4 regions of the Streptomyces sp. NPDC058872 genome follow, and region 1 is predicted to be linked to each of the others. Evidence: riboswitches for the same ligand, from Rfam matches in the RefSeq annotation. Region 1 holds a riboswitch; each other region holds the start of a gene.
What was found. Region 1 has a riboswitch for cobalamin ahead of ACFW22_RS01955 (energy-coupling factor ABC transporter permease). Riboswitches for the same ligand answer to the same signal wherever they lie in the genome.
Positions count from the first base shown of each region.

Region 2: another riboswitch for cobalamin. It lies ahead of ACFW22_RS09830 (ABC transporter substrate-binding protein); the one in region 1 lies ahead of ACFW22_RS01955 (energy-coupling factor ABC transporter permease).
Region 3: another riboswitch for cobalamin. It lies ahead of cobN (cobaltochelatase subunit CobN); the one in region 1 lies ahead of ACFW22_RS01955 (energy-coupling factor ABC transporter permease).
Region 4: another riboswitch for cobalamin. It lies ahead of metE (5-methyltetrahydropteroyltriglutamate--homocysteine S-methyltransferase); the one in region 1 lies ahead of ACFW22_RS01955 (energy-coupling factor ABC transporter permease).

Region 1 covers NZ_JBHYMK010000002.1:139,333-146,428, forward strand. The annotation lists gene dhaK (dihydroxyacetone kinase subunit DhaK) at 1-98, shown strand, start outside; gene dhaL (dihydroxyacetone kinase subunit DhaL) at 118-744, shown strand; gene ACFW22_RS01950 (PTS-dependent dihydroxyacetone kinase phosphotransferase subunit DhaM) at 846-1,229, shown strand; cobalamin riboswitch at 1,291-1,525, shown strand; gene ACFW22_RS01955 (energy-coupling factor ABC transporter permease) at 1,554-2,252, shown strand; gene ACFW22_RS01960 (energy-coupling factor ABC transporter substrate-binding protein) at 2,249-2,755, shown strand; gene cbiQ (cobalt ECF transporter T component CbiQ) at 2,762-3,511, shown strand; gene ACFW22_RS01970 (ATP-binding cassette domain-containing protein) at 3,508-4,371, shown strand; gene ACFW22_RS01975 (FAD-dependent oxidoreductase) at 4,599-6,614, shown strand; gene ACFW22_RS01980 (PadR family transcriptional regulator) at 6,661-7,096, shown strand, end outside.
Region 2 covers NZ_JBHYMK010000011.1:154,907-162,002, forward strand. The annotation lists gene ACFW22_RS09825 (FecCD family ABC transporter permease) at 1-4, opposite strand, end outside; gene ACFW22_RS09830 (ABC transporter substrate-binding protein) at 106-1,188, opposite strand; cobalamin riboswitch at 1,226-1,406, opposite strand; gene ACFW22_RS09835 (cold-shock protein) at 1,462-1,671, opposite strand; gene ACFW22_RS09840 (TetR family transcriptional regulator) at 2,053-2,646, opposite strand; gene ACFW22_RS09845 (alkane 1-monooxygenase) at 2,762-3,976, shown strand; gene ACFW22_RS09850 (MFS transporter) at 4,020-5,372, opposite strand; gene ACFW22_RS09855 (NAD-dependent epimerase/dehydratase family protein) at 5,756-6,742, opposite strand; gene ACFW22_RS09860 (ScbA/BarX family gamma-butyrolactone biosynthesis protein) at 6,757-7,096, opposite strand, start outside.
Region 3 covers NZ_JBHYMK010000005.1:35,963-43,058, reverse strand. The annotation lists gene ACFW22_RS04375 (cobalt-precorrin-5B (C(1))-methyltransferase) at 1-564, opposite strand, end outside; gene ACFW22_RS04370 (cobalt-precorrin-6A reductase) at 577-1,314, shown strand; gene cobJ (precorrin-3B C(17)-methyltransferase) at 1,305-2,789, opposite strand; gene ACFW22_RS04360 (precorrin-8X methylmutase) at 2,786-3,421, opposite strand; gene ACFW22_RS04355 (cobalamin biosynthesis protein CobG) at 3,436-4,773, opposite strand; cobalamin riboswitch at 4,854-4,988, shown strand; gene cobN (cobaltochelatase subunit CobN) at 5,066-7,096, shown strand, end outside.
Region 4 covers NZ_JBHYMK010000017.1:115,364-122,459, forward strand. The annotation lists gene ACFW22_RS13790 (DUF5701 family protein) at 325-1,002, opposite strand; gene metE (5-methyltetrahydropteroyltriglutamate--homocysteine S-methyltransferase) at 1,181-3,505, opposite strand; cobalamin riboswitch at 3,670-3,891, opposite strand; gene ACFW22_RS13800 (protein-L-isoaspartate O-methyltransferase) at 4,016-5,230, opposite strand; gene ACFW22_RS13805 (phosphotransferase) at 5,332-5,754, opposite strand; gene ACFW22_RS13810 (DUF3995 domain-containing protein) at 5,850-6,377, opposite strand; gene ACFW22_RS13815 (TetR/AcrR family transcriptional regulator) at 6,472-7,068, shown strand.

The DNA of each region.
Region 1 (7,096 bases):
TGGCCGGTTGCTCGGTCACCCTGTGCGAGGTAGACGAGGAGTTGCTGCGCCTGTGGGACGCTCCGGTGCAGACGCCGGCTCTGCGCTGGGGTCGGTGAGACGGGAGTGGGGAGCAGCATGACGGAGACCATTGACGCCGGGTTCCTGGTGCGTTGGTTGGCGGCGGTGTCCGAGGACGTCGACCGCGAGGCGGACCGGCTCACCGAACTGGACTCGGCGATCGGGGACGCCGACCACGGCGTCAACCTCAAGCGGGGGTTCACCGCCGTGACGGAGGCGCTGGCGAAGGAGCCGCCGGTGACTCCGGGTGCCGTGCTGGTAGCGGCCGGACGGCAGCTCATCTCCACGGTCGGCGGCGCGTCGGGGCCGCTGTACGGGACGCTGCTGCGGCGCGCCGGGAAGGCCCTGGGAGGGGACGGGGAGGTCAGCCGCGCGCGGTTGGCGGAGGCGCTCGATGCCGGCGTGTCCGCGGTGGCGCAGTTGGGCGGTGCGCAGGTCGGTGACAAGACGATGCTGGACGCGCTCGTACCGGCCGTGGAGGGGCTGCGGAGCTCGTTCGAGGCGGCCCGGGCCGCGGCGGAGGGGGGTGCCCTCGCGACCGTGCCCCTCCGGGCGCGCAAGGGGCGGGCCAGTTATCTCGGGGAGCGGTCGATCGGGCACCAGGATCCGGGGGCGACCTCCTCGGCGCTGCTGTTCGCCGCCCTTGCCGACGCCGCGGAAGCGGAGACGGGGGCGGGGGCATGAGTGGGGGCATGGGTGGGGCGGTCGGGGGCACCGAGGTCCCGGCCGCTTCCGCCCCCTCTCCCCCTCCCTCGCCCCCGGCGCCAGCGCCAGCGCCGGTCGGCATCGTGTTGGTGTCGCACAGCGCCGCGGTCGCTGCGGCGGTGGCCGAGTTGGCCCGGGGGCTCGCGGGTGGGGGCGAGGCTCCGGTGCTGGCGGCCGGCGGGGCTCCGGGCGGTGGTCTGGGGACGAGCGCCGAGCTGATCTGCAGGGCGGCGAAGGAGGCGGACCGGGGGGCCGGGGTGGCGCTCCTGGTCGATCTGGGCAGTGCGGTCCTGACCGTCAAGGCCTTGCTCGCCGAGGGTGACGAACTGCCGGAACGGTCCAGACTGGTGGACGCTCCGTTCGTCGAGGGGGCGGTCGCCGCACTGGTCACGGCGAGCGCCGGCGGGGACCTCGACGCGGTGGCGGCGGCGGCCTCGGAGGCGTACTCCTACCGCAAGGGTTGAGCGTGCGGGGTGCTCCGGAGCCGTGTGCGCGGAGTGAGCGGGGGACCGCTCCGGGTGGTGGTCGTGTTGTGATCCAGCAGGTCAACACACTACTGTCACAGGGCCTTGGTGTACGGGAAACCGGTGCAGTACCGGTGCGGCCCTCGCCACTGTGATCGGGAGGTCCGACTCCACCCTCCGGGGAAGTTCCCGGGGGAAGCCACTGGACCGCCGCGGGAGACCGTTGCGGTGTGGGAAGGCGGAGTCGGGCCGCATGACCGTCAGCCAGGAGACCGGCCAGGGCGCGTTGTCCATCCACGAGGTGCTGGAGAGGGTCTTCCCACCATGCATATAGCCGAGGGGTACCTACCCCCCGTGCACGCTGCCGCCTGGGGCGTCGCAGCTGCTCCGTTCGTCGTCCACGGGGTTCGCGCGCTGACCCGCGAAGTCCGGTCGAATCCCGATTCCACCCTGTTGCTCGGTGCGTCGGGCGCCTTCACCTTCGTCCTGTCGGCGCTCAAGCTTCCTTCGGTGACCGGGAGTTGTTCCCATCCGACCGGCACGGGGTTGGGTGCGATCCTGTTCCGGCCGCCGATCATGGCGGTGCTGGGAACGATCACCCTGCTCTTCCAAGCCCTGCTGCTCGCGCACGGGGGCCTGACCACGCTCGGGGCGAACGCCTTCTCCATGGCGATCGTCGGCCCTTGGGCGGGGTACGGGACGTACCGGTTGGTGCGGCGGTTCGGTGCTCCGCTGATGGTGGCCGTGTTCTTCGGCGCCTTCGTCGCCGACCTCTCCACGTACTGCGTCACCAGCGTGCAGTTGGCCCTGGCGTTCCCGGACCCGGGCAGCGGCGTGCTGGGGGCGCTCGCCAAGTTCGGCGGGATCTTCGCCGTGACCCAGATCCCCCTCGCCGTGAGCGAGGGCCTGTTGACGGTGCTCGTGATGCGGCTGCTCACGCAGTCCAGCAAGGGCGACCTGATCCGGCTCGGCGTCCTCGGACGGACGCGTGTGCAGCGGCAGCAGGAGGAGGCGGTCTCATGATGCATCGCAACACGAAGATCAACGGTCTGCTGCTGCTCGTCGTCGCCGCGCTCGCGGTGCTGCCCCTGGCGCTGGGCCTCGGCGACCACAAGGAGGAGCCGTTCTCCGGGTCCGACGGCGAGGCCGAGAGCGCGATCACCGAGCTCCAGCCGGACTACGAGCCGTGGTTCAGCCCGCTGTACGAGCCCCCGTCCGGTGAGATCGAGTCGGCGCTCTTCGCGCTCCAGGCGGCGATCGGCGCCGGAGTCCTGGCGTACTACTTCGGTCTGCGGCGGGGCCGCCGTCAAGGTGAGGCCCGGGCCCGGGCCGGCGTCTCCGCCCCGGTCGAGGACCCCGCCCTGCACAGTGCCCGGGCGGACGGCGTGGCGGCGGACGGCGGGACCGCCGACCGCGACGGCCGGGCACCCTCCCCGTCCGGCACCGGCAGGACGGCCCTCCGCGGCACGCCGGAGGCGGGATCGTCCGGCGCCGGGGCGTCGTCCCCCGACGGACCGGGCGCGTAACCGCCGATGCTGCCGATCGACGCGGCGGCGCACAGCAGTCGCTGGCGCCGCCGCCACCCGGCCGAGAAGGCGCTGCTCGGCTTCGGCCTGACGCTGTGTGCGGTGTGCCTGCCGCCGTGGCCGGGCGCACTGCTCGTGGCGGCAGCCACGCTCACGGTCCTGCTCGGCCCGGCCGGGGTGCCGGGTCGCCAGTTGTGGCGGGCGTTCCGCGTTCCGTTGGGCTTCTGCGTCACCGGGGCCGTTCCGCTGCTCTTCGAGGTGGGTGGGGCCCGGGGGTTCGTGGCCCTCGCACCCGACGGTCCGGTGCACGCGGGAGAGCTGCTGTTGCGTACCGCCGCGGCTTCGCTCGGAGTGCTGCTGTTCGCCTTCACGACGCCGATGTCCGACGTGCTGCCCCGGCTGGTGAGGGCGGGGGTGCCGGCACCGGTGGTGGACGTGGCGCTCGTGATGTACCGGATCGTCTTCCTGCTGCTCGACTCGCTGTCCAAGATCCGGCAGGCCCAGGCGGCACGGCTCGGGCACACCACCCGGACCGCGACCTGGCGTTCCCTCGCGGGGCTCGGCGCGACCGCGTTCGTGCGGGCCTTCGACCGGGCACAGCGGCTGCAGTCGGGGCTCGCCGGCCGCGGTTACGACGGCACGCTCCGGGTCCTGGTGCCGGGCCGGGCCGTCGCTCCGCGGTTCCTCGCGGCGACGGGAGCGCTCCTCGCGGGGCTCGTCGCCCTCACCCTCGTACTGGAAAGGTTCCTCCCGTGACGTCTTCGATCCCCGTCGTGGAACTGGTGGAGGCGGGATTCGCCTACGAGGACGGGCCCGCGGTCCTGTCCGGGGTGGACTTCGCGGTGGCCGAGGGACGTGCGGTCGCGCTCCTCGGCCGGAACGGCAGCGGCAAGACGACGCTGCTGAGGCTGCTGAGCGGGGGGCTGCGCTGCGGTGGCGGTGCGCTGCTCCTGGACGGGGCCCCGGTGACGTACGACCGGAAGGGGCTGACCCGGCTGCGGAGCACGGTGCAGTTGGTCGTGCAGGATCCGGACGACCAGTTGTTCGCGGCCTCGGTCGCCCAGGACGTGTCGTTCGGTCCGATGAACCTGGGACTGCCCGAGGAGGAGGTGCGACTGCGGGTGCGGGAGGCGCTGGAGGCGCTGGACATCGTGGCCCTGGAGGACCGGCCGACACACCTGTTGTCGTACGGGCAGCGGAAGCGTGCCGCGATCGCGGGTGCCGTGGCGATGCGGCCCCGGGTCCTGATCATGGACGAGCCCACGGCCGGGCTCGACCCGCACGGCCAGGAGAGGCTCCTGGAGACCCTCCACCGGCTGCGGGAGGCGGGAACGACCGTGGTGATGGCGACGCACGACGTGGACCTCGCGCTGCGGTGGGCGGACGAGGCGGCGGTGCTCTCCCCGACCGGCCTGCGCACCGGTCCGGTCGCCGAGCTCCTCTCGGACGACGTCCTGCTGGACGCGGCCCGGTTGCGCCGGCCGTGGGCGGCGGCCGTGACGCGCCTGCTGCGGTCCCACGGCCTGCTGGGCGTGGGCGCGGACGCGCCCAGGACTCCGGAGGACCTGGAGGCGTGGGTCGGGCCGGAGGTGTCGGTGCCGCAGCGCCCGTCCTGAGTCGCCCGGCGGCGCCGTGCGGAGCCCGTGCCCCCGCCCCGCACGGACCGTCCGGGTGGCGCGGCACGCCTTCGGGGGGGGGCGGGTCGCGGGTGCCGGGCGGTGCGGGCTCCCCATGGGCTACTGAGTAGTAGAAATCACTCCCCCATTCTTCTGCAACTAGTTGCAGAAGGCGCATCGGGTCACCTAGAACTGAGGTCGACGACCCCTGCGCGAGGAGACGCCCCATGACCCCGTACCCGCACCTGCTGAGCCCGCTCGACCTCGGGTTCACCACCCTGCCCAACCGGGTGATCATGGGCTCGATGCACGTCGGCCTGGAGGAGACCGAGCACGGTTTCGAGCGCATGGCGGCCTTCTACGCCGAGCGCGCCCGCGGCGGCGTGGGCCTCATCGTCACGGGCGGCATCGCCCCCAACGAGGCCGGCCGCCCCTGGGACGGCGGGGCCAAGCTGACCACGGCGGAGGAGGTCGCCGAGCACCGCCTGATCACCGGTGCGGTGCACGCCGAGGGCGGGCGCATCGCCATGCAGATCCTGCACTTCGGCCGCTACGCCTACCACCCCGGCCTCGTCGGCCCCAGCCCGATCCAGGCGCCCATCAGCCCCTTCGTGCCGAACGAGCTGACCGACGCGGAGGTGGAGCAGACCGTCGAGGACTACGCCCGCTGCGCCGAGCTCGCCAAGGAGGCCGGGTACGACGGCGTCGAGGTGATGGGCTCCGAGGGCTACCTCATCAACGAATTCATCGCCTCCGCGACCAACCGGCGCACCGACCGCTGGGGCGGCTCGTACGAGAACCGCGTCCGGTTCCCGCTGGAGATCGTCCGCCGGATCCGCGAGCGGGTGGGCGAGGACTTCATCCTCGTCTACCGCCTCTCCATGCTGGACCTCGTCCCCGGCGGCTCCACCCTGGAGGAGGTCGTCCAGCTCGCCAAGGAGATCGAGGCCGCGGGCGCGACCATCATCAACACCGGCATCGGCTGGCACGAGGCCCGCATCCCCACCATCGCCACCTCCGTGCCGCGCGGCGCCTACACCTGGGTGACGAAGAAGCTGATGGGCGCCGTTTCCGTGCCGCTCGTCACCTCCAACCGCATCAACACCCCCGAGGTGGCCGAGGAGATCCTCGCCGACGGCCGCGCCGACCTGGTCTCCCTGGCCCGCCCGTTCCTCGCGGACCCCGACTTCGTCGCGAAGGCCACCGCCGACCGCGCCGACACGATCAACACCTGCATCGGCTGCAACCAGGCCTGCCTCGACCACACCTTCAACCTGAAGATCACCTCCTGCCTGGTCAACCCGCGCGCCTGTCACGAAACCGAGCTCGTCCTCTCCCCCACCCGCCTCGCCAAGCGCGTCGCGGTCGTCGGCGCCGGCCCCGCCGGGCTCTCCTGCGCGGTGTCGGCCGCCGAGCGCGGGCACGCCGTCACCCTCTTCGACGCCGCCGCCGAGATCGGCGGTCAGTTGAACGTCGCGAAGCGGGTTCCGGGCAAGGAGGAGTTCGACGAGACGCTGCGCTACTTCCGCGTCCAGCTCGCCGAGCACGGCATCGAGGTCCGCCTGAACACGCACGTCTCCGCCGCCGACCTGGAGGGCTACGACGAGGTCGTCGTGGCCACGGGCGTCACCCCCCGCACGCCCGGCATCCCGGGCGAGGACCACCCGAGCGTCCTCAGCTACCTCGACGTGCTGCGGGACGGCGCACCGGTCGGCGAGCGGGTCGCGGTCATCGGTGCGGGCGGCATCGGCTTCGACGTCGCCGAGTTCCTCACGGACGGCGGCGAGGGCGCGAGCCAGGACCCCGAGACGTACTTCCGCCAGTGGGGCGTCGACACCTCGTACGAGAACCGGGGCGGGCTGCGCGCGCCCGAGCGCAACGCGCCGCCGCGCCAGGTGCACCTGCTCCAGCGCAAGACGTCCAAGGTCGGCGCGGGCCTCGGCAAGACGACCGGCTGGATCCACCGCACCGAACTCAAGCACCGGGGCGTCACCATGGTGGCGGGCGTCTCGTACGACCGGATCGACGACGCGGGCCTGCACCTCACGATCGACGGGGAGGCACAGCTCCTGCCGGTCGACACGATCGTGCTGTGCGCCGGCCAGGAGCCCCGCCGCGACCTGTACGAGGAGCTGCTGGCGGCAGGCCGTTCGGCACACCTCATCGGTGGTGCGGACGTCGCCGCCGAACTGGACGCGAAGCGGGCCATCGACCAGGGCACCCGGCTCGCCGCCAGCCTGTGACCGCCGCTCCGTGATCACCGTGGCCGGCCGAACCTAGGATGCGAGCATGTCCCTCCCGCACGCGATCCTCACCGCGCTGCTCGAAAAGCCGTCCTCCGGCCTCGAACTGACGCGCCGCTTCGACAAGTCGATCGGCTACTTCTGGTCGGCCACCCACCAGCAGATCTACCGCGAGCTCGGCAAGCTGGAGCAGGCGGGGCACATCCGCGCCCTGCCCGCTCCGGTGCCCGCGCGGGGGCAGAAGAAGGAGTACGAGGTACTGCCCGCGGGCAGGGCGGAACTGGCCGGCTGGGTGGGGAAGGCCGAGGACCCGAAACCGCTGCGGTCCGCCCTGCTGCTGCGGATGCGGGCCGCGGCGATGGTCGGTTCGGCGGGCCTCCGGACCGAGCTGGAACGGCACCTCGCCCTGCACCGGGAACAGCTGGACGAGTACCTCGCGATCGAGGACCGGGACTTCCCCGCGGAACGCCGGCGCACCGAGC
Region 2 (7,096 bases), on a different contig from region 1:
GCAGCGCCCCGGTCCGGACCGACGGCGGGGCGTCTCCGCTCCCGCCGCCGGGGGCTCCGAGGGCCCGACCGGGAGCGGCGGCGACCTCGCTCCGGGGGTGCGCGGTCACCCGGCGAGCCCGTACGAGCGGAGCGCAGCCGCCACCTTCTCGATGCCCTCGACCGTACGGAGGGTGGGATTGAGCGCCTGGCCGCTGAGCAGGACGTACCGCTTGTTCTTCACCGCCGTCATGTTCCGGGTGACGGGGTCGGACTCCAGGAACTCGATCTTCTTGGCGGCACTCTCGGCCGACTGGGCCCGGCGTGTCAGATCGCCGATCACGAGGACGTCGGGGTCGCGGTCCGCGACGGTCTCCCAATTGACCTGGGGCCACTCCTCGCGGGTGTCGTCGAAGACGTTCTTCGCCCCGAGCGCGTTCGTGACGATGCCGGGTGCCCCGCAGCAGCCCGCCGTGTAGGGCGCCTCCGCGTCGGAGTACCAGTAGAGCACGGTGGCATCGGTGAAGTCGGCCGCCGCCGTGGCGCCGGTCACCCTGGCCTTGAGCCGGGCAACGAGTTCCTCGCCCCGCTCCGGGACCGCGAAGACCTCTGCCAGGTCCCGGATCTCGCCGTAGACCGTCTCCATGGTGAGCGGGCGGGTGCGGACCCCGTCGCCGTCGCCGCTGTTGTCCTTGCCGACGCAATCGGTGGGCGAGAGGTAGGTGGGGATGCCGAACTGCTCGAACCGCTCGCGGGTCGCGACGCCGCCCTCACCGAGGGTGTACGCGAAGGAGGCGGCGGCGAAGTCGGGTTCGACGTCGAGGACCTTCTCGAAGGAGGGATAGCGGTCGGCGAGTCGCGGAACCTTGGCGTTCTCCCGTTCCAGGCCCTTCAGCACCGGGTCCGTCCAGGTCGCGGTGCCCACCATGCGGTCGGCGAGGCCGAGGGAGAGCATGATCTCCGCTGCGCCCTGGTCGAGGGCGACGGCACGCCGGGGGGTCCGGTCGACGCGGACCGGTCGGCCGCAGTTGTCGTCGAGCGCCACCGGACGGGCGCGCTCCGGGGCTCCCGTCCCGGACGGAGCGGCAGTGGGCCCACCACCGCAGGCGGTGGCCGTCGCGGCGAGGAGGAGCATGCCGGCGAGGGCGGGCAGGGCGGAGCGGACCGGGGGTGCGAGCAGCACGGAACTTCCTCTGCGTCCACGGCTCATACGCGGAGCCTGTCGTACGGTGCTCCCCGGACGACCACGTGCCGCCGGGGCCGCCAGCAGGTCTTCGGACTCGGGGTCAGCCGGACGGAGCGCCTTCCCGGGCCCGTCGTGCTGCCCAGTGGCCGATGCGCCGCCCGTCGCCCTCACCGCTGCGCGTCAGTTCCGGTCTCGCACCGGATTCCCTGACCCGTGCACGTACCCGCTCAGGTGCGTACAAAGGTGCGACTGGCTTCGGCACAGTACCACCGGGCGTCGGACGCACACCGACCCCCGTCAGACGCGCAGTTCCTTCGCCTCGAAGCGGCCCTCGCCGAGGACCAGGACGAAGGTGACCTGTTGTCCCTCGGCGAGGACCCGGTCCTCGCCCTCGATGTCCTCGGCACTGAAGTAGACCTGCTCCTCGGAGCCCACGGGGACGACGAAGCCGTACCCGCCGAGACGGTTGAAGGACCGCACGAACCCCTTGCTCCTGCCTTCCACCACGACCTCCTCGTCACCGGCGGCGCGACGGAACGGGCCCCGGCTGCCGGACCCGTCCGGCACCGATCGGCCGGCCGTCGGCCGCGTCCGCGCCTCATGTGAGGTGTACCCCGCCGCCCCGCCCTTTCGCCACCGACGCCCCGCGGACGAAGCACGCTCGAACATCTCGTAGAATGTTCAACAGAGGTCCGCTGTCGGAGATCCCCCGTGTCCGACAGCGGACCTCACCCGTTTCCGGTGACGCCGGGAGGGAGCGGCGGCCACCCGCGAGCCGCACGACGCCCCGTGGCCCCGGTGGATGCGGGGAGCGGAGCGGGCCGACCGGAGAAGGGCCGGGCCGACGCCCGGACCGCACCGGGCCGCCCCTTCACCCGCCCGGGCCGCTCACGCGCCACCGGGGTACGCGATCCTCGCGGTGATCCTGGCGATGCGGCGCGCCGACTCCTCGGGTGCGGCGGCCGGCTGGACGATGTGGCTCACGGTGAGCCGCACGATCGTCTCGACGGCGAGCCCCCGGGATTCCTCGTCCACATCGGGCCAGGCCTCGATCGCATACGCGTCGAGCATCGCCATCGCCGTACCGAAGACCGGTTCCGGGCGGGTCGTGAGGTAGGCGAGGAGGTCGTCCTCGCCCCCCCGGGCCGCAAGGAGGACGCTCTTGATGAGCGGATTGTCCACGGCCTGCTGAAGCGTGTAGCCGACGCCCGCGGCAGCCGCCGCCTCCAAATCACCCGGGTGAGCGTCGAGTTCACGCTGAATGCCGAGCAGGAAGCCCTCCAGCTCGCGCTGGACCAGCGCATTGCCTATGGCGTCCTTCGAGCCGAACTCGTTGTAGAGCGTCTGTCGACTGATGCCGGCGGCCCGCGCGACGGCGGCCATGCGCAGCCCGCCCCACCCTTCGGCAGCGACGAGGCGGTAGGCGGCATCGAGCACCTGCTCGCGCAGGAGGGACCGAACACTCTCGCGGAAACGTGTCATCGTGTCCCCACTTTATCCAGGGGGCACTGTCCAAAGCATTGACGGTTAGCAGGGAAGGCGTCTATAAAATGGACAGAAGACATGCAAAGTGTCCACCCTCCGTGAGGAGCCGGTCGTGCCCCTGCCCAGCGACTCCCCCGACACGCCGGAAGCGCCCCGGGTCACCGGCGCTCCCGAAGCACCCGTCGCCTGGCGCGACCCCAAGCGCCACCTCTGGTTGCTCGGTCTGCTCATCCCGGCCTTTCCCTTCCTCTCCTGGGGGCTGGCGACCGCCACCGGTCTCGGCGTCTTCTGGTGGACCGGGCCCCTCGTCCTGTACGCGGTCTTCCCCGTCGTCGACCACCTCATCGGCAAGGACGCCGCCAACCCGCCGGACAGCGCGATCGCCCGGCTCGAACAGGACCGCTACTACCGCTGGTGCACCTTCCTGTACCTGCCCCTCCAGTACGCCGGTCTGGTCCTCGGCTGCTGGCTCATCACCCGGGGGGACCTCTCCGCGGTCGACCGGATCGGGCTGACCCTCACCCTCGGTGGAGTCGCCGGCATCGCCATCAACACGGCCCACGAGCTGGGGCACAAGACGGAGGCCCTGGAGCGCAGGCTCTCCCGGATCGCGCTCGCCCAGACCTGGTACGGGCACTTCTACGTCGAGCACAACCACGGCCATCACGTCCGCGTCGCCACCCCGGAGGACCCGGCGAGCGCCCGGCTCGGCGAAGGCTTCTGGCGCTTCCTGCCGCGGACCGTCCTCGGTGGCCTCACCTCGGCGTGGCGCCTGGAGGCGCGACGCCTCCGACGCCGGGGACGGTCCGTGTGGAGCCCGCACAACACGGTCCTCAACTCCTGGGCCCTGTCGCTCGTGCTCTTCACGGCGCTCGCGCTCGCCTTCGGCCCCGGAGTCCTGCCCTACCTCACCGCCCAGGCCGTCTTCGGCTTCTGCCTGCTCGAAGTCATCAACTACACCGAGCACTACGGCCTCAAGCGGGAGCTCGCCCCGAGCGGTCGGTACGAGCGCTGCGCCCCGCGCCACAGCTGGAACAGCGACAACGTCGCCTCGAACGTCTTCCTCTACCACCTCCAGCGGCACAGCGACCACCACGCCCATCCCACCCGGCGCTACCAATCGCTGCGCCACTTCGACGAGGCCCCCGAGATGCCCACGGGGTACGCGGGAATGATCGTCCTCGCGTACGTGCCCCCGCTCTGGCGACGCGTCATGGACCCGCGGGTCCTCGCCCACTACGACGGGGACGTGACCCGCGCGAACCTCCAACCGTCCCGTCGGGAGCGGCTCCTCGCGCGGTACGGGGCGGTGGGCCCCCGAGGATGAGGCCGGCGCGCCCCCACCGGACCCGTCGCCCCGGGGCGACGGGTCACCCCTCCTGGCCCCCGGGGGTGGCACCGCGCACCGGCCGTTCGTCGGGACCGATGCCGGAGCGGGGGTGGGCACGGGCGTCCTCGGGCACCTCGGGCACCTCCTCCCGGTCGGGGGGACGGCGCGTCCGCCGGTGCTCGAAGAGGAGCGCGACGAGGGCGGCCGCGGCGGAGACGAGGCCGCCGAACCAGAGGCCCGCGCGGGCACCGAGCCGTTCGGTGAGCAGACCGACGAGCAGGGCTCCCAGCGGAGTGGTGCCCTGCAGGATCACGGTGTAGAGGGCGAGGATCCGGCCCCGGTAGTGGGGGTCGCTGCCGAGTTGGATGCGGTGGTTGGCGGCCTGCAGGAAGGAGACGGAGGCGAATCCGGTGAGTCCGAGCAGACAGGCCGCACCGATGAAGCCAGGCGCCCACCCGGCCGCCGCCTCCAGCACCCCGAAGGCGAGGGCCGCGCCGATGACGGTCCGGGCCGCGGGACGCCCGCTGCGCCGGGTGCCGGCGACGGCCCCCAGGAGGGAGCCGGCCGCGAAGGAGGCGCTGAGGAGGCCGAAGGAGGCGGCATCGGCGTGGAACACCGTCTTGGCGAGCAGCGGCAGGGTCAACGGGAAGTTCATGCCGAAGAGGCCGATCGCGGCGACGAGCAGCATCGGCAGGGTGAGGTCGATGCGGGAGGCGACGTACCGCAGCCCGTCCCTCACCCGTACCTCTGCCTCCTCCCGCCCCGCGGCGGCGTCCTCCACGACGCACCCCCGGTACTCCTCCGGTCGCACCATGCGCAGCCCGGCGACGGTGGCGAGGTAGCTCACCGCGTTCAGGGCGATGGCCCAACCGGTGCCGAAAGCGGTGATGAGCAGTCCGGCGAGGGCCGGTCCGGCCACGCGGGCGATGCTGAAGTAGGCGGCGCTCAGCGCGGAGGCGTTGGGCAGCAGTTCGTTGCCCACCAACTCCCCCACGAACGACATCCGGGTCGGGACCTCGACCGCGTTGACGATGCCGACGCCGAGGGCGAGCAACCAGACGTGCCAGAGCCGCACCGTCCCCGTCAGGTCGAGCACGGCCAGAGTCAGGGCCAAGGCCCCCGCCGCCAGGTTGGCGAGGGTGAGCAGCATCCGCTTGTCGTACAGGTCGGCCAGGCGCCCTCCGTAGAGGGTGAGCAGTAGCACCGGGGCGAACTGGAGGGCGGTGACGGCCCCCAGGGCCGTGGCGGAGTCGCCGGTCATGCCGAGGACGAGCCAGTCCTGGGCGACGACCATCGTCCAGGTTCCCGCGACGGACACCAACTGTCCGGCCGCGAAGAGCCGGAAGTTGCGGACGGAAAGGGAACGGAAGGTGGTCGGCGGGGCCTTCGGCACGAGCGCGGATCACATCCCGGGTCGCGCGGACGGCTCTCGCCCTGCGCGGAAGCAGCGGCACAAGACGCCTGCCGCACCGCCGCCCGGTTGATCGATGGCCCTCTTCACTTCCGGAAGGACTCCCTTTCCCCTCTCGGCCACGCCTTTTCCCGGCACGGCAGCACGGGGTGTTCGCCCCGCTCCGCGCGCCCCGGCGAAGGGCTCGGCCGGAAAGCACGGGAAGCGCATCGGCAATCGGCACATTACCAAGCAGTCGCTTTGGTGGAATGGAGCGACAGGGGGCGACGGGGTGAACCTCGGCTCCGCGCCGCACATCGCACCGGGACACACGGGTGACCGCACGGGGGAACGTCGCACGGACCCGCGGCGCGGCGGGGAAAGGCTCAGGGCGTGTCGCCGAGGAGCTTCCGGTACCAGGGCAGGTGATCGGCGAAGCCCGCCCCGAAACCCGGACCGGGGTCGCAGCCCCAGTCCTGCCAGGGCCGCTCGTCGGCGAACCAGTGGTCAACGGCGAGCATGTCCAGGTGGTGGCCCGCGAAGGGGAGGCCCGCGAGCAGGTCCCTGGCTCCGGCGATGTCGACCGCGCGGTCCCGGGGCCGCTCCGCCGCACCGCCGACGAGCCCCTCGACTGCGGCGATCAGTTCCGTCACCGGGACCGGCTCGGGGTGGCCGACGTAGTGCGGACCGGGCTGGACCGTCGGCGCGAGCGCCGCGCCGAGCACGGCACGCGCCAGTGCCTCGACGTCGATCATGGAGTGCAGCGAGGACCCGCCGTCCAGTGGTCCCGGCAGCGCGGCGAGGAGCCGGGCGATTCCCGGCACCACCTGCCGGTCGCCGGTGCCGTACACCAGGTGCGGTCGCAGTGCCGTGCCGCCCGCATCCACGACGTGCCGCTCTCCTGCCGCCCGGGTACGGCTGGTCGTCGATCCGGGGGCGAGCGGAAGGCTGCCGGGCTTCGCCGCGCGGAAGGGGCCGCGGCCGTGGACGGATGCGGTGCTGAGGGCAACGATCCGGGTCGCCCCGGCCTCCAGGGCCGCGTCGACCAGGGCCCGGGTGCCCTCGTCGTTGACCGCGCGGGACACTTCCTCCCCGGCACCGACCGCCGAGGCACAGTGGACCAGCACGTCGATGCCGGCACAGGCTCGACGGAGCGCTTCGGCATCACGGAGGTCGCCCGGGACGGCCTCGACCGTCGGGCGGTCCACTGCGCGCACCCCCTCCTCGGCGGCCGTGGCGAGTGCCTCCGACGGGACGACGGGGCGGCGGGCGAGCAGCCGTACGTGCGCCGGCTCCGGGGCGAGCGCCGCGAGCGCCGCCACCCGGCTGCCGATGAATCCGGTCGCACCGGTGATCAAGAGGCGAGGTCCCATGGCCCTGGTCCGGTTCAACCCGCCAGGCAGGCGTCGCGGCGTGCGCCGACCAGCGCCAGGTCCCGGGTCGGGGAGGTGATCGTGGAGAGGAAGACGGCACGGCCGTCCTGCAGTCCGGTGACCCTGACGGCGACCGTCCGGGGATCTCCCCCGGTCAGGACCTCGGTTTCGATCCAGCAGGGACTGTCGAGTTCGGCGTACCGGGAGAAGGAGACGTCCATGGCCGTCGGCAGGAAGGCCCCGCCGCCGAGCGTCGCCAGGGCCGCCTGCCGGGCTGCTTCGAGGAGCAACATCCCCGGTATGTGGTCGTTCGGGCGGCGGAAGAGCGTGGGGTGTCCGGTGTTGATCCTCAGC
Region 3 (7,096 bases), on a different contig from region 1:
GACCCCGGTCGTGCCGAGGATCGACAGGCCGCCGAGGATGCCGATGCGGGGGTTCCAGGTGGAACGGGCGATCTCGGCGCCGTTGTCGACGGAGATCGTGACCTCCACGTCGCCGGGGGCGCCGTGCGCGGCGGCGACCGCGGCCACGTGCTCCCGCATCAGCTGCCGGGGCACCGGGTTGATCGCCGGCTCGCCGACGTCGAGGGGCAGCCCGGGCAGGGTGACCGTGCCGACCCCGGGGCCCGCCCGGAAGACCACGCCGGAACCGGCCGGCAACAGCCGCACCGTGGAGCGGATCACGGCCCCGTGGGTGACGTCCGGGTCGTCGCCCGCGTCCTTGACCACCGCCGCCATGGCGGTGCCGCCCGCCAGGGACTCCGCCGTCAGCGCGAAGGACGGCGTCTGCCCCTTCGGCAGGGTGATGGTCACCGGGTCGGGGAACCCGCCGGTCAACAGGGCCGTGTACGCGGCGGTGGTGGCCGCCGTCGCACAGGCACCGGTCGTCCAGCCCGGGCGGAGGCCGGTGTGCTTGAGTTGGGCCTCACGCCCGCCGCCTGACGTCACCGAGGGGCTCCTGTGCACGTACTCATTCTCGGGGGGACCACCGAGGCCCGCGCCCTCGCCGGACTGCTGCACGGCGAGGTCCGGGTGACCAGCTCCCTCGCGGGGCGGGTCGCGAGTCCCCGCCTGCCGGCCGGGGAGGTCCGGATCGGTGGCTTCGGCGGTGCCGAAGGGCTGGCCACGTGGGTGCGGGAGCACGCCGTGGACGCGGTCATCGACGCCACCCATCCCTTCGCCGAGCGGATCAGTTTCAACGCGGCCCGGGCGACCGCCACCGCCCATGTTCCCCTGCTGGCGCTGCGCCGTCCCGGCTGGGTCCCGGCGGAGGGCGACGACTGGCGTTCGGCGGCGACCCTGGAGGAGGCGGCCCGGGCCCTCGGCGACCTCGGCGACCGGGTCTTCCTGACGACGGGCCGCATGGGCCTCGCCGCCTTCGCCGACTGCCCGCAGTGGTTCCTGGTCCGCTCGGTGGACGCCCCGGACGTCCCCGTGCCGGCCCGCACCGAAGTCCTCCTCGACCGGGGCCCCTTCACCCTGGACGGCGAGCGGGAGCTCCTCGCCCGGCACCGCATCGACGTCCTGGTGACGAAGGACAGCGGAGGCGCGGCGACCGCCCCCAAGCTGACCGCCGCCCGGGAGGCGGGCATCCCGGTCGTGGTGGTCCGCCGCCCCCCGGTCCCGGACGGGGTCGCGGTGGCGGCGACCTCCGAGGAGGCCGCCGCCTGGGTGCGCGGTCGCGGACGTCAGCCGTAGCGGCGCGGCGTCCACGCGATCGTGCGGCCGTCGCCCCGTTCGACCGCGCGGGTCTGCGAGGACCCGATGAGGAGCAGGGTGCGCATGTCGACCTCGGAGGGGTCCAGGGTCTTGAGGGTCAGCACCCGGACCGACTGCTCCGGCCCGCCCACGTCACGGGCGACGACCACCGGGGTCTCGGGGGAGCGGAGTTCGAGGAGGAGGTCGCGGGCGGCGGCCACCTGGTGGGTGCGGGACTTGGAGCCCGGGTTGTAGAGGGCGATGACCAGGTCGGCCGAGGCGGCTGCCCGGAGCCGGGCCTCGATGACGTCCCAGGGCTTGAGCCGGTCGGAGAGGGAGATCGTGGCGTAGTCGTGGCCCAGGGGGGCGCCGGCCGCCGCGGCGGCGGCGTTGGCCGCGGTCACGCCCGGGAGGACCCGGACGGGCACGTCCGCGTACGCCGGCTCGCAGGCGACCTCCAGGACCGCCGTCGCCATGGCGAAGACGCCGGGGTCGCCGCCCGAGACGACCGCCACCTTCCGGCCGCGCCGGGCCAGGTCGAGGGCGAACTCGGCGCGCTCGGACTCGACCTTGTTGTCGGAGCCGTGCCGGATCTGCCCGGGCCGCAGCTCCGGCACCCGGTCGAGGTAGGTGGTGTAGCCGACGAGGACGTCGGCGTTGACGAGGGCGCCGCGCGACTCGGGGGTGAGCCAGGGCGCTCCGGCGGGCCCGGTGCCGACGACGGTGACCTCGCCCGCCTCCCGTACGGGGGGCTCCTGGTCGATGCGGGAGGGCAGCACGGCGACCGAGAAGTACGGGACGGACGCGGGGTCGACCTCCGTCAGCTTCTCCGTCCGCTCGCCGGCCATGAACGCCCGCTCCACGTACCGCGCGTCGTCCAGGCGGCCGGCCCGTTCCAGGGCCCGCTTCACGGTGGGGAAGGTGCGGCCGAGCTTCATGACGACCGCCGAGTCGGTGCCCGCGAGGCGGGCCGTCAGCTCGTCCTCCGGCAGGGTGCCGGGGATGATCGTGAGGACCTCTTCCGCCTCGCACAGCGGCTCGCCGAGCCGGGCGGCGGCGGCGCTCACCGAGGTGACGCCGGGGATGACGGTGGTGTCGTAGCGGTCGGCGAGCCGCTTGTGCATGTGCTGGTAGGAGCCGTAGAAGAGCGGGTCGCCCTCGGCGAGGACGGCGACGGTGCGGCCGGCGTCGAGGTGGGCGGCGAGGCGGGTCGCGGCCTCCTCGTAGAAGTCGTTCAGGGCCCCCCGGTAGCCGCCGGGGTGGTCCGTGGTCTCCACCGTGAGCGGGTACACCAGCCGCTCTTCGAGGTGGTCCTCGCGGATGTGCTCGGCGGCGATGGAGCGGGCGATGGAGCGGCCGTGGCGGGCGGAGTGGTAAGCGATGACGTCGGCTTCGGCGATCGCCCTCACGGCGGCCACGGTCATCAGGTTCGGGTCGCCGGGGCCGAGGCCCACGCCGTAGAGCTTGCCGGTCACTGCTGGATCTCCGCTTCGTGGGCGAGGGCGTTGAGCGCGGCGGCGGTCATCGCGCTGCCGCCGCGCCGGCCCCGTACGACCAGGTAGTCGAGGCCGAGGGCGTTTTCGGCCAGCGCCTCCTTGGATTCGGCGGCGCCGATGAAGCCGACGGGTATGCCGAGGACGGCGGCGGGCTTCCCGGCCCCCTTCGCGATCATCTCCAGGAGGTGGAAGAGGGCGGTGGGGGCGTTGCCGATGGCGACGACGGACCCTTCGAGCCGGTCCCGCCACAGCTCGAACGCGGCGGCGGAGCGGGTGGTGCCGAGCTCGGCGGCGAGGCCCGGGACGGCCGGGTCGGAGAGGCCGCAGAGCACCTCGTTGTCGGCGGGCAGCCGCTTGCGGGTGACGCCGCTGGCGACCATCTGCGCGTCGCAGAGGATGGGCGCACCGGCGCGGAGGGCGGTGCGGGCGCGGGCGACGACGCCGGGGGAGTACGCGATGTCCTGCACGAGGTCGGTCATGCCGCAGGCGTGGATCATCCGGACCGCCACCTGGGCGACGTCGGCGGGCAGGCCCGCGAGGTCCGCCTCGGCGCGGATGGTGGCAAAGGACCGGCGGTAGATTTCCGTCCCGTCCTTCTCGTAGTCGAACATCCTGTTGTTCTCGCTCATCTCGTGTGGGTCGGCAGGCTGCGGGCCGCCGAGACTGCTGCGGTCAGGGAGGTGCGGGGGGTGGGGACGCCGTCCACCAGGTAGCCGTCGTCGCCGGTGGCGAGGACGTCGATCCAGGTGCCGTGCGGGTGTCCGCAGCGGCGTGCGCAGCCGGAGAAGTGCACGGGCAGGGGTCCGGGGGGTGCGGCGGGGGCGTCGGCCCGGACGTCGGCGAGGGACTTGGCGCAGCCGGGCCGTCCGGTGCAGGCGGTGACCCGGGCGCCGGGTGCGTCGGAGCGGGTGAGCAGGCCGTGTGACGCCAGCTCGGCGAGCCGCGCCGGGAGGGAACCGACCGGGGTGCTTCCGCCGGCGGCCGGGGTGGGGGCGGAGGCTCGCCCGGCGGCCGGGACGGCGGCGGGGCGGTCCGCGGCCGGGGCGGCTGCGGCGCCCACCACGACGACCCCCCGCCACGGCGTGAGCCGGATCTCGGCGGCCGGCAGCAGGGCCCGCAGCTGGACGGCGGTGAGCCGGCCGAGCGGGGCGAGGACGTGCAGGGCGCCGTCGCCGAGCGGCCCGGGTTCGGGCGACCGGGGCACGGGCAGGGGCGGTACCGGTACGGGCTCGGCGGTGATCCCGGCCCGTGTCAGGGCGCCGGCCCAGTCCGGCAGGTGCCCCTCGGGCAGTTCGCGGGGGCGCCAGGCCCCGTTCCCGGCGGCCCCGGCGGCGTCCAGGAAGGCGAGGGCGGCGGTGAGGGCGGCCCGGACGGCGTCCGCGGCGGCGAGCCGGAAGGCCCGCGAGCCGAGCCGCAGCAGGACCGATCCGTCCGGTTCTGCGATCAAGCTCACATCGCCGCCCAGCCCGGCCACGTCTCCGCGCCCGTCGTCCAGGACGAACAGGAACCGCCCCGAAAGGGACGCCGCCCGGGCCTCGGCACACAGCGCGGCGTCCAGCTCGCGCGCCCACAACTGCACGTCGGCGTGGCCGAGTCCGTCGAGGCCCGCAGCGGGCGAGGCCACGATGTTGCGGACCCGTTCGTGGGTGGGGGAGGGCAGCAGGCCCGCCTCCGCCAGGAGCTCCGCCAGCCGCGCTCCGCAGTCCTCGGCGAGGCCGCGCAGCTCCGCGTTGCCGCGCGAGGTGATGCTGATCCGTCCGTCGCCGAGGGCATCGGCCGCACCGGCCAGGACCTCCACCTGAGCTGCCGTCAGACGGCCCGCGGGCAGGCGGAGTCGGGCCAGGCGGCCGTCGTCGGCGGCGTGCAGGCGCAGCGCCCCGGGGCAGGCGTCGCCACGGTCCCGCGTGCGGGCCTCGCCCGCTTCGGGCTTCGGGGGTGGGGTGGGCGGCATGGCGGCGAGCATACCCACGGGGAACCGGCCGGCCACCGGGTGTGATCCGGTCGACGTCCCCGCTCCCTGGGGGCCCGCCGGCGCCACGATCTAGGATGCAGACCGGCATGGGGTCCCAGGACCCCGGGGAGGAAGCCCGGTGAGATTCCGGCGCGGTCCCGCCACTGTGAGCCCGTACCAGCGATGGGGCGGGTGAGTCAGGAACTCCCTTTCCCGCGCTCTCGGCTTCGGCCGAGCGAGGGGAGGCCCCCATTCACACGACCACCCGGGGCGCGGACAACCCCGAGGAAGGCCTGAGCTCGCCATGCTCCTGCTGCTGTCGCACTCCGACACCGACCTGCTCAGCGCCCGTGCGGCGAACGCCGCGGCGCCCGGGGACGGACCGGTCGAGTACCGCTTCGCCAACCCCTCCCGCCTGCCCCTCGCCGACCTGCCGGCCCTGCTCGACGGCGTCGACCTGGTCGTCGTCCGCCTCCTCGGCGGCCTCCGCTCCTGGCAGGAGGGGCTGGACGTGCTCCTCGCCGCCGGAAAGCCGGTCGTCGTGCTCAGTGGCGAACAGGCCCCCGACGCCCAGCTGATGGCGGCCTCCACCGTGCCGATCGGCGTCGCCACCGAGGCGCACGCCTACCTGGCGCACGGCGGCCCGGCCAACCTGGCGCAGCTGGCCCACTTCCTCTCCGACACCGTGCTCCTCACCGGCCACGGCTTCGAGGCCCCGGCCGCCACCCCCACCTGGGGCCCCCTGGAGCGCACGGCGCGGAACGAGACCGGCCCGACCGTCGCCGTGCTCTACTACCGCGCCCACCACATGAGCGGGAACACCGCCTTCGTCGACGCCCTGTGCGGGGCGATCGAGGACGCCGGGGCCCGCGCCCTGCCGCTCTACGTGGCCTCCCTGCGCGCCCCCGAGGCGGAGCTCGTCGACACCCTCCGCACCGCCGACGCGATCGTCACCACCGTCCTCGCGGCCGGCGGCACCAAGCCGGCCGAGGCGCAGGCGGGCGGGGACGAGGAGGCCTGGGACGCGGGGGCGCTCGCCGCGCTCGACGTGCCGGTGCTGCAGGCGCTGTGCCTGACCGGCTCGCGCTCCGCCTGGGAGGAGAACGACGAGGGCCTGTCCCCGCTGGACGCGGCCAACCAGATCGCCGTGCCCGAGTTCGACGGCCGGCTGATCACCGTGCCGTTCTCCTTCAAGGAGATCGACGCGGACGGCCTGCCGGCGTACGTGGCGGATGCCGAGCGCGCCGCCCGGGTGGCCGGGATCGCCGTCCGGCACGCCCGGCTGCGGCACGTCCCGAACGCCGAGAAGAAGCTGGCCCTCGTCCTCTCCGCGTACCCGACGAAGCACTCCCGCATCGGCAACGCGGTCGGCCTGGACACCCCGGCCTCCGCCGTCGCCCTGCTGCGGCGCCTGATCGCGGAGGGGTACGACTTCGGGCCCGAGGAGGAGCTGCCCGGTCTGGTCTCCGGCGACGGGGACGAGCTGATCTACGCCCTCATCGAGGCCGGCGGCCACGACCAGGACTGGCTCACCGAGGAACAGCTCGCGAAGAACCCGGTCCGCATCCCCGCCGCCGACTACAAGCGCTGGTACGCGCTCCTCCCGGAGGAGCTGCGCACCGAGGTCGAGGAGCACTGGGGCCCGCCGCCGGGCGAGATGTTCCTGGACCGCTCCCGCAACCCCGAGGGCGACATCGTCCTCGCCGCCCTGCGGCGCGGGAACCTGCTGGTCCTCATCCAGCCGCCGCGCGGCTTCGGGGAGAACCCGATCGCGATCTACCACGACCCCGACCTCCCGCCGTCCCACCACTACCTGGCCGCCTACCGCTGGATCGCCGCCGGCGCCGAGGACGGCGGCTTCGGCGCCGACGCCATGGTCCACCTGGGCAAGCACGGCAACCTGGAGTGGCTGCCGGGCAAGAACGCCGGCCTGTCCGCGGCCTGCGGCCCCGACGCGGCCCTCGGCGACCTGCCCCTGGTCTACCCGTTCCTCGTCAACGACCCGGGCGAGGGCACCCAGGCCAAGCGGCGCGTGCACGCGACCCTCGTCGACCACCTGGTGCCCCCGATGGCCCGCGCCGACTCGTACGGCGACATCGCGCGCCTGGAGCAACTGCTCGACGAGTACGCCCAGATCTCTTCCATGGACCCGGCGAAGCTGCCCGCGATCCGCGCCCAGATCTGGACCCTGATCCAGGCCGCCAAGCTCGACCACGACCTCGGCCTCGACGAGCGCCCCGAGGACGACGGCTTCGACGACTTCCTGCTGCACGTCGACGGTTGGCTGTGCGAGGTCAAGGACGCCCAGATCCGCGACGGCCTGCACGTCCTCGGC
Region 4 (7,096 bases), on a different contig from region 1:
CCGTGCCTGCACCGGTCCGTGCCCCGCGGCCCGGTCGGTCCGGGCGGCAGCACGTCACGGACCCGCTCACCCCGAGGACCGCACCCGCACGAACGTCGGGGAGGGCGTGGCTCCCGTCGAAGCGGCCCGCGCCACCGGGCGCCGATGCCATGGACCGCAGTCCGTACGACGTCGAGGACACCAGGGGCGGCACGGGACGGCAGCGACGAAGCGACGGTCAGCACGCCCTGCTCGGCAGGCGACCACCGTGCCTCCGTCCGAAGCATGGGAGCGGGCGCGTCCGGTGGGGCCGGACGCGCCCGTGGAGAACGCGCCTACCCGCTGCTAGGTCGTCGTCCGGCCGGTTGCCGAGCCGAAGCCCAGCCAGGTGTGCCGGTTGCCCCACCAGCACCAGCCGATCTTGGGGGCGTTGCGGCGTTCGCGGCCGTCCCGCCCCGTGCCGTTGCTGATCCAGATGGCGGGGGTGCGGGCGTCGAAGGTGCCGTTCGGTTTGCGCAGTCGGGCCCCGATGGTCATGAAGCAGTGGTTGCGCTCCAGCGCCGCGGGCTGCTGGAGCACCCAGTGGATTCCTTCGGTCAGGAGCAGGGGGGTGCGGCCCGCCTCGGTGAGCGCGGGCAGCGCCTCTTCGGGACTCCAGTTGGCCATGTGGTCGCCGCGGTCGATGCCGGTGACGAGGTAGAGCGGCCCGTCGGGCACCTTGGCGCTGTCGGTGGGCGCGAACTCGTCGACGTCGAGCATGTCGACGACGACGAAGCCGGGCTTGCCGTCACGGTCGGGCAGGGGCGCCAGGGCAGAGGCGGGGACACGATTCGGGTCGACGGCGAGCAGGGCGTCGCCCGTGTCCCCGTGGGCGCCCTCGGCGAAGGCACGCAACGCGGCGGCGGAGATCCCGGCGAGTTCGTGCACGCCCAGCTCGATCAGGCGTTCGGCCTGGGCGGTGAGCGGCGGGAGCGGTGCGAGGGCGGTGGTCCCGGGGCTGGTGTCGGACGTTGCTTCGGGCACGTGAGTCCTTCGGGTCGCTGTTCGCGGCAAGCCCCGGGGCAACGCGGGGCGTCGCCGGATCGTTCCCGTGATCGGTGTCGGACGCGCACGGTCGTCTGAAGCGGCGTGCGCCCCGAAGGCTTCGTACTCCGAGGGCGTCCGGGCCGGACGACGGTGCGTTCGGCCCGGACCTCGGGCGTCAATCGTTGTGGACCGTCAACTCCGCCCTGACCGTGCGGGCTGCGGCGACGAGGTTTTCCAGGGAGGTGCGGGTCTCCGGCCAGCCGCGGGTCTTGAGCCCGCAGTCCGGGTTGACCCACAGGCGCTCGGCCGGGATGGCGGCCAGGCCCTTGCGCAGGAGCACGGCGATCTCGTCGACGCCCGGGACGCGCGGGGAGTGGATGTCCCAGACCCCCGGACCGGCCTCGCGCGGGTAGCCGTGCTCGGCCAGTTCGTCGGCCACCTGCATGTGGGAACGGGCCGCCTCCAGGCTGATGACGTCGGCGTCGAGCTCGTCGATGGCCCGGACGATGTCGCCGAACTCCGCGTAGCACATGTGCGTGTGGATCTGGGTGTCCGGTCGTACGCCGCTGGTGGTCAGTCGGAAGGACTCGGTCGCCCAGGCCAGGTAGGCGGGGTGGTCGGCGGCCCGGAGCGGCAGGGTCTCGCGGAGCGCCGGCTCGTCGACCTGGACGACCGAGGTCCCGGCCGCCTCCAGGTCGTTCACCTCGTCGCGCAGGGCCAGCGCCACTTGCCGGGCGGTGTCGCCCAGCGGCTGGTCGTCCCGCACGAAGGACCACGCGAGCATCGTGACCGGACCGGTCAGCATGCCCTTGACCGGCCTGGAGGTCTGAGACTGGGCGTATGTGGTCCAGCGCACCGTCATCGGTTCGGGACGGGAGACGTCACCGGCGAGGACGGGAGGGCGGACGTACCGGGTGCCGTAGGACTGGACCCAGCCGTGCTGGGTGGCGATGTAGCCGGTCAGCTGCTCGGCGAAGTACTGCACCATGTCGTTGCGTTCGGGCTCGCCGTGCACCAGGACGTCGACGCCGGTCTTCTCCTGGAAGGAGATGACCTCGCGGATCTCGTCCTCGATGCGGCCTTCGTATCCGGCGGTGTCGATCCGGCCGGCCCGGAGGTCGGCACGGCTCGCACGGAGCCCGCCGGTCTGCGGGAACGAGCCGATGGTCGTGGTCGGCAGCAACGGCAGCTCCAGATGGGCGCGTTGGGCCGCGGAGCGCTCGGCGTACGGCTGGGAGCGCCGACCGTCCGCGTCGGTGATGGCCTTGGTACGGGCACGGACCGCGGGGTCGCGGGTGAGGACGGAGCCGGCTCGTGAGGCGAGGTCGGCGCGGTTGGCGGCCAGTTCGGCGGCGATCGCACCGGTGCCTTGGGCGAGGCCGCGGGCGAGGGTGGCGACTTCGGTGCTCTTCTGACGGGCGAAGGCCAGCCAGCGTCGGATCTGGGGTGCGATGTCGCGCTCCGCGGTTGCGTCCAGGGGGACGTGCACCAGGGAGCAGGACGCGGCGACGTCGACCCGGTCGGCCAACCCGAGGAGGGTGCCCAGGGTGGCCAGGGACTTCTGGTGGTCGTTGATCCAGACGTTGCGGCCGTTCACGACGCCTGCGACCAGGCGTTTGCCGGGCAGCCCGCCGATCGCGGCAAGGTCCTCCAGGTTCACGGCGGCGGATTCGGTGAAGTCCAGGGCGAGGCCCTCCACCGGGGCGGCGGCGAGCAGCTTGAGGGCATCGCCCAGCCGGTCGAAGTACGAGGCGACGAGCAGCTTGGGCCGGTCGGTGGCACCGCCCAGTTCACGGTAGGCGCGGGCGGCGGCATTCAGCTCGGCCGGTGTGCGGTCCTGTACCAGGGCGGGTTCGTCCAGCTGGACCCATTCGGCGCCGGCCGCGCGCAGATCGGCGAGGACTTCGGCGTAGACCGGCAGCAGCCGGTCGAGAAGGGTCAGGGGCTCGAAGTCGGTCACGACGCCCGGGGCCGGCTTGGCGAGCAGCAGATAGGTGAGGGGGCCGACCAGGACCGGCCGGGGAGTGTGGCCGAGGGCGAGGGCTTCCCTCAGCTCGGCGACCTGCTTGGTCGAGTCGGCGGCGAAGACGGTGTCCGGGCCGAGTTCGGGCACCAAGTAGTGGTAGTTGGTGTCGAACCACTTGGTCATCTCCAGCGGGGCCACGTCCTGGGTGCCGCGGGCCATCGCGAAGTACCCGTCGAGCGCATCCGCCTCGACGGCGGCGCGGTGGCGTGCGGGCACGGCACCGACCATGATGCTGGTGTCCAGAACGTGGTCGTAGGAGGAGAAGTCTCCCGTCGGCACCTCGTGGATGCCGGCGTCGACCAACTCCTGCCAGCGGGAACGGCGGAGGCCGGCCGCCGTCTCCCGGAGGGCATCGGCGGTGACACCGCCCTTCCAATAGCCCTCGACGGCCTTCTTCAGCTCGCGGTTCTGACCCTGGCGGGGGTAGCCGTACACGGTGGCTCGTGCTGCCGTGGCTACGGACTGGGCTGTCACGGAACTCTCCTTCGCGAGATGTGTCCACAACATCCCGGAGACGGGAGGCGGACGCGAAGGAGCCACAGGAGGTGCGGAGCACCGGACCGGAAACGCCGGATGTGCCGCTCGCTGTGTACGCCGACCCGCCCACGAGGTCACCGGGATGTCCGCGCACGGCATACGACCGTGCGTGGGCAACGGGCAGGTCTTCGGACTCGCGGGCACGTCCTCCTGGCGGAGGACACCTACTGGCCGTCGCTTCCCAGGACCGTTGTCCGGACCCAGTGCGTATGACGGCGGTCGTTCCCGCTCACCGCTGCGGGGCAGTCCCGGATTCCCACCGGGTTCCCTCTTGCGACGCTCCCGCCTGGCGGACGGGGCGAACCAGCTGCGAGGACCAGCCTAGGACGTCCGATCGCTCAGCGGCGAGGTTTATCCAACATGCAGACGTAAAAAACGAGGCGGCTCCGCAGTCGATGACGTCCTGCGGTACGCGTACGGCCGCGCGGTGGCGCCCCGGTGGCGCGGTCATGACGTCTGCGGCGGCACGAGGGCCAGGGGCGGAAGTGTCCAGCTCAGTGCCTTCGGCCCGGGGCCTGAGACGACGTGCTGGATCCCGGTGTCCTCGGAGAGGGCGACCCGGTACGTCTCAGGAAGTCCCGCCCGCTCCCAACGGGCATGTACGTCTTCGAGTTCGGCCCAGACGTCGCGCGGCCCGTGGACGCGGACGATGCCGTCATCAGGACCGGCCACGGCCCAGGAGCCGTCCTCGGGGGCGACGATCGTCATCGTGTCGGCCTGGAAGTCCCGCACCAGGCCCGGCGCGCAGTGCGCGACGGCGAGCCAGTAGCCGTGGGCCTCGTCCGGCGGCGGGACGAACCGGGTGGGTCGCGCCGTGCCGGGGTTGGCCTTGATCCGCGCGCGGTGGTCCAGGGAACCCAACGACCGGTAGCCCAGCATCGGCCGGTAACCCCGCGCCCGCCCCTGAAGGACCGTTTCGATTCGGCCCCGACCGGAGCGGGTGACGAGGAGCTGCCCGGGCCAGCTCGGCGTCCGGGTCACCAGCGTGGTCAGCAGACGCCCACCGGCCGCGAGTTGCTCCACCCACGCGGGCGGGACGCACGGGACGCCGATGCCGGAGTGGATCAGGTCGTACGGCGCCCGGCCTTCCTGCCCGTCGAGCGCGTCGCCTTCGAACACCGTCGCACCGACGCCGAGCCGGTCGAGGTTTCGCTGGGCGAAGGCCGCCATGTGCGCGTCCCGTTCCACTCCGGTGGCGAGTCCCGGGCCGGTGACGGTGGCGGCGAGCGCGAGGGAGACGCCGGGACCGGGCCCGAGCTCCAGGTAGCGCCGGCCAGGAGCGAGCTGGAGGGTCTGGAGGGTTTCGACGGTGGCGGGGGCGTAGGTCGACATGGACGTCATGTGGCCGCCGGTCACCGGCCCGCGGCCGAGCGCGTCGAGGGGTTCGCCGTCGCGCTGGAGCAGGATCGACTCGTCGCTGTGAATCAGTTCGAGCCACTCCTGACGGTCCTCGGGGTGGGAGCCGTCGAGGAGGCGCCAATCGATCGGATCGGCACCCGGGCCGCTGACCCGCACATAGGCGTGCGGCAACAGGACTTCGCGGTGCACGTGGAGCAGGGCATCGCGCAGCAGCGAGTCGGTCAGGACACCTGTGGAGGCGAGACGGTCGACCATGGCGGTGCGCAGGCTGCTCGGATCGGTGGCCTGGAGATCACGGGGCATGCGGGCAGTCCTTCGTGGGAGCAGGAGCAGGAGCAGGAGCAGGAGCAGGAGCAGGCACGGCGGTCAGGGCTGTGGCCGTCCGGAGGTGCGAGGCGGCCCACCTACCAGAGGGCTCCCCGACGGACCGGCGGGTGGAAGTCGACGAGCGCGGCCACCCCTTCGCCCCGCAGCAACATGTTGGGGCCGGACAGGTCGCCGTGGACCAGTTGCGACACCATCGTGCGGGGGACCCCGCCCAAGAGCCGTTCGACTTCCGGCACCCGCGCCAGCTTCTCGCGGGCCGTGTCGACCGCCCACCGCTGCGCGATCGCCAGCGGCCCCCACATGCGGAACTGCCTGCAACCAGGCGACGTCAGTGCAGCACCGCGCTGGTGGAAGGGCTGTGCCCATCGCCCCGAGCTCTGGCACGACGACGAGGGTTCGGCAACGTCCACCGATGTTGCTGCGGTGACCCACGCGAAGGCCGTGCCCTCCTCGACCGGCGGCACAGCGGTCGTACCCTCACCGGGCTGGGGAAACGGCATCCAGCGCTGTCGGAAGAGCGTCCGGGTTGGTCGTCAGGCGCCGGTCGACGGGTGTCCTTCGCCGCGGTCGCGACCAGCGCGGACACCGGACTCACTCACCTGGAGCGTCGTCCGGGTCGGGTGCGGACCGCCAGATAGCCCGTCAGTCCGCCCAGTGTGAGGCACAGCGGCGAGTAGAGCGCGAGGTCCCAGTGCCGGAACTCGGCGGGGACGTCCCTCAGGTCGAAGCCGGAGACCAGCAGGCCGCCCGCTCCGCGGGCGGTGAGCACGCCGGAGAGCGTCCACAGGCCCGTCCGTACCAGTCGTGAGGGAGCGAGGCGGTGCGTCGGCCGGGCGGCCGTGACCACGAGCCACGCGCCCGCGCCGAGCAGTCCGGCGACCACCAGCGTCCCCTGGGCCGAGGGCAGCCGGCTCTCCTCGACGCCGACCACGACGGCCGCGAACTCGGCACGGGTGGCCAGCGGCCAGGTCGAGACGGTCCACACCACGTGCAAAGCGCTCGCCGCCGCCAGGCCGGCCGCCGCGAAGCCGGCTGCGGCGCGGGCGTCCTCGCCCACGCCGGCCCCTGTGCCGCTTCCCGTACTCCCGCCCGCCGAACCGAGCAGCCATTCCATGGCCTTCATGCTGCCGCCCTTCCCCACTCCACAGGTCTGCCACCGGTGCTCGGGACAGTTCCGTACAGTACTGTACGGATATCCGTACAGTACTGTACGGGGCATGGCGAAGGGCAAGGTCAGCAAGGACGACTGGACGATGGCGGCGCTCCGGGCACTTGCCCGTGACGGTGTCGCCGCGGTGGCGGTGGACGTGCTCGCCAGGGAACTCGGTGTCACCCGCGGCAGTTTCTACTGGCACTTCGCGAATCGGGAAGCCCTTCTCGTGGCCGCCCTCGAAACCTGGGAACGGCACGGTACGACGGAGGTCATCGCGACCGTTCGGGGGACAGTCGACCCCGTGGCGCGGGCCCGGACCCTGTTCGCCGAGGCGCTGGGGGACGAGAAGATCGCCGGGCTGGAGCCGGCCCTCGCCGCGCAGACGGGGCATCCCGCCGTTGCCGAGGTCGTCGCGCGCGTCACCCGGGCCCGGCTCGTGTTCCTCGAAGAGGTGTGTGTCGGCCTCGGCTTCGGGCCGCGGGACGCGCGCCATCGGGCCCTCGCCGCATACGCCGCCTACCTGGGCTGGCTCGAGCTCCGCAGGACGGCGCCCGAGTCCGCTCCCGAAGCGCAGTTCCAGGACCCCGGCGCGGCTGCGGCCCTCGATCACCTGGTCGACATGGTCCTCGCGCCGATCGGTGCCGACACCACACCAGAATGAAGGCCATCGGTCTCGTGGGCAACCCGGT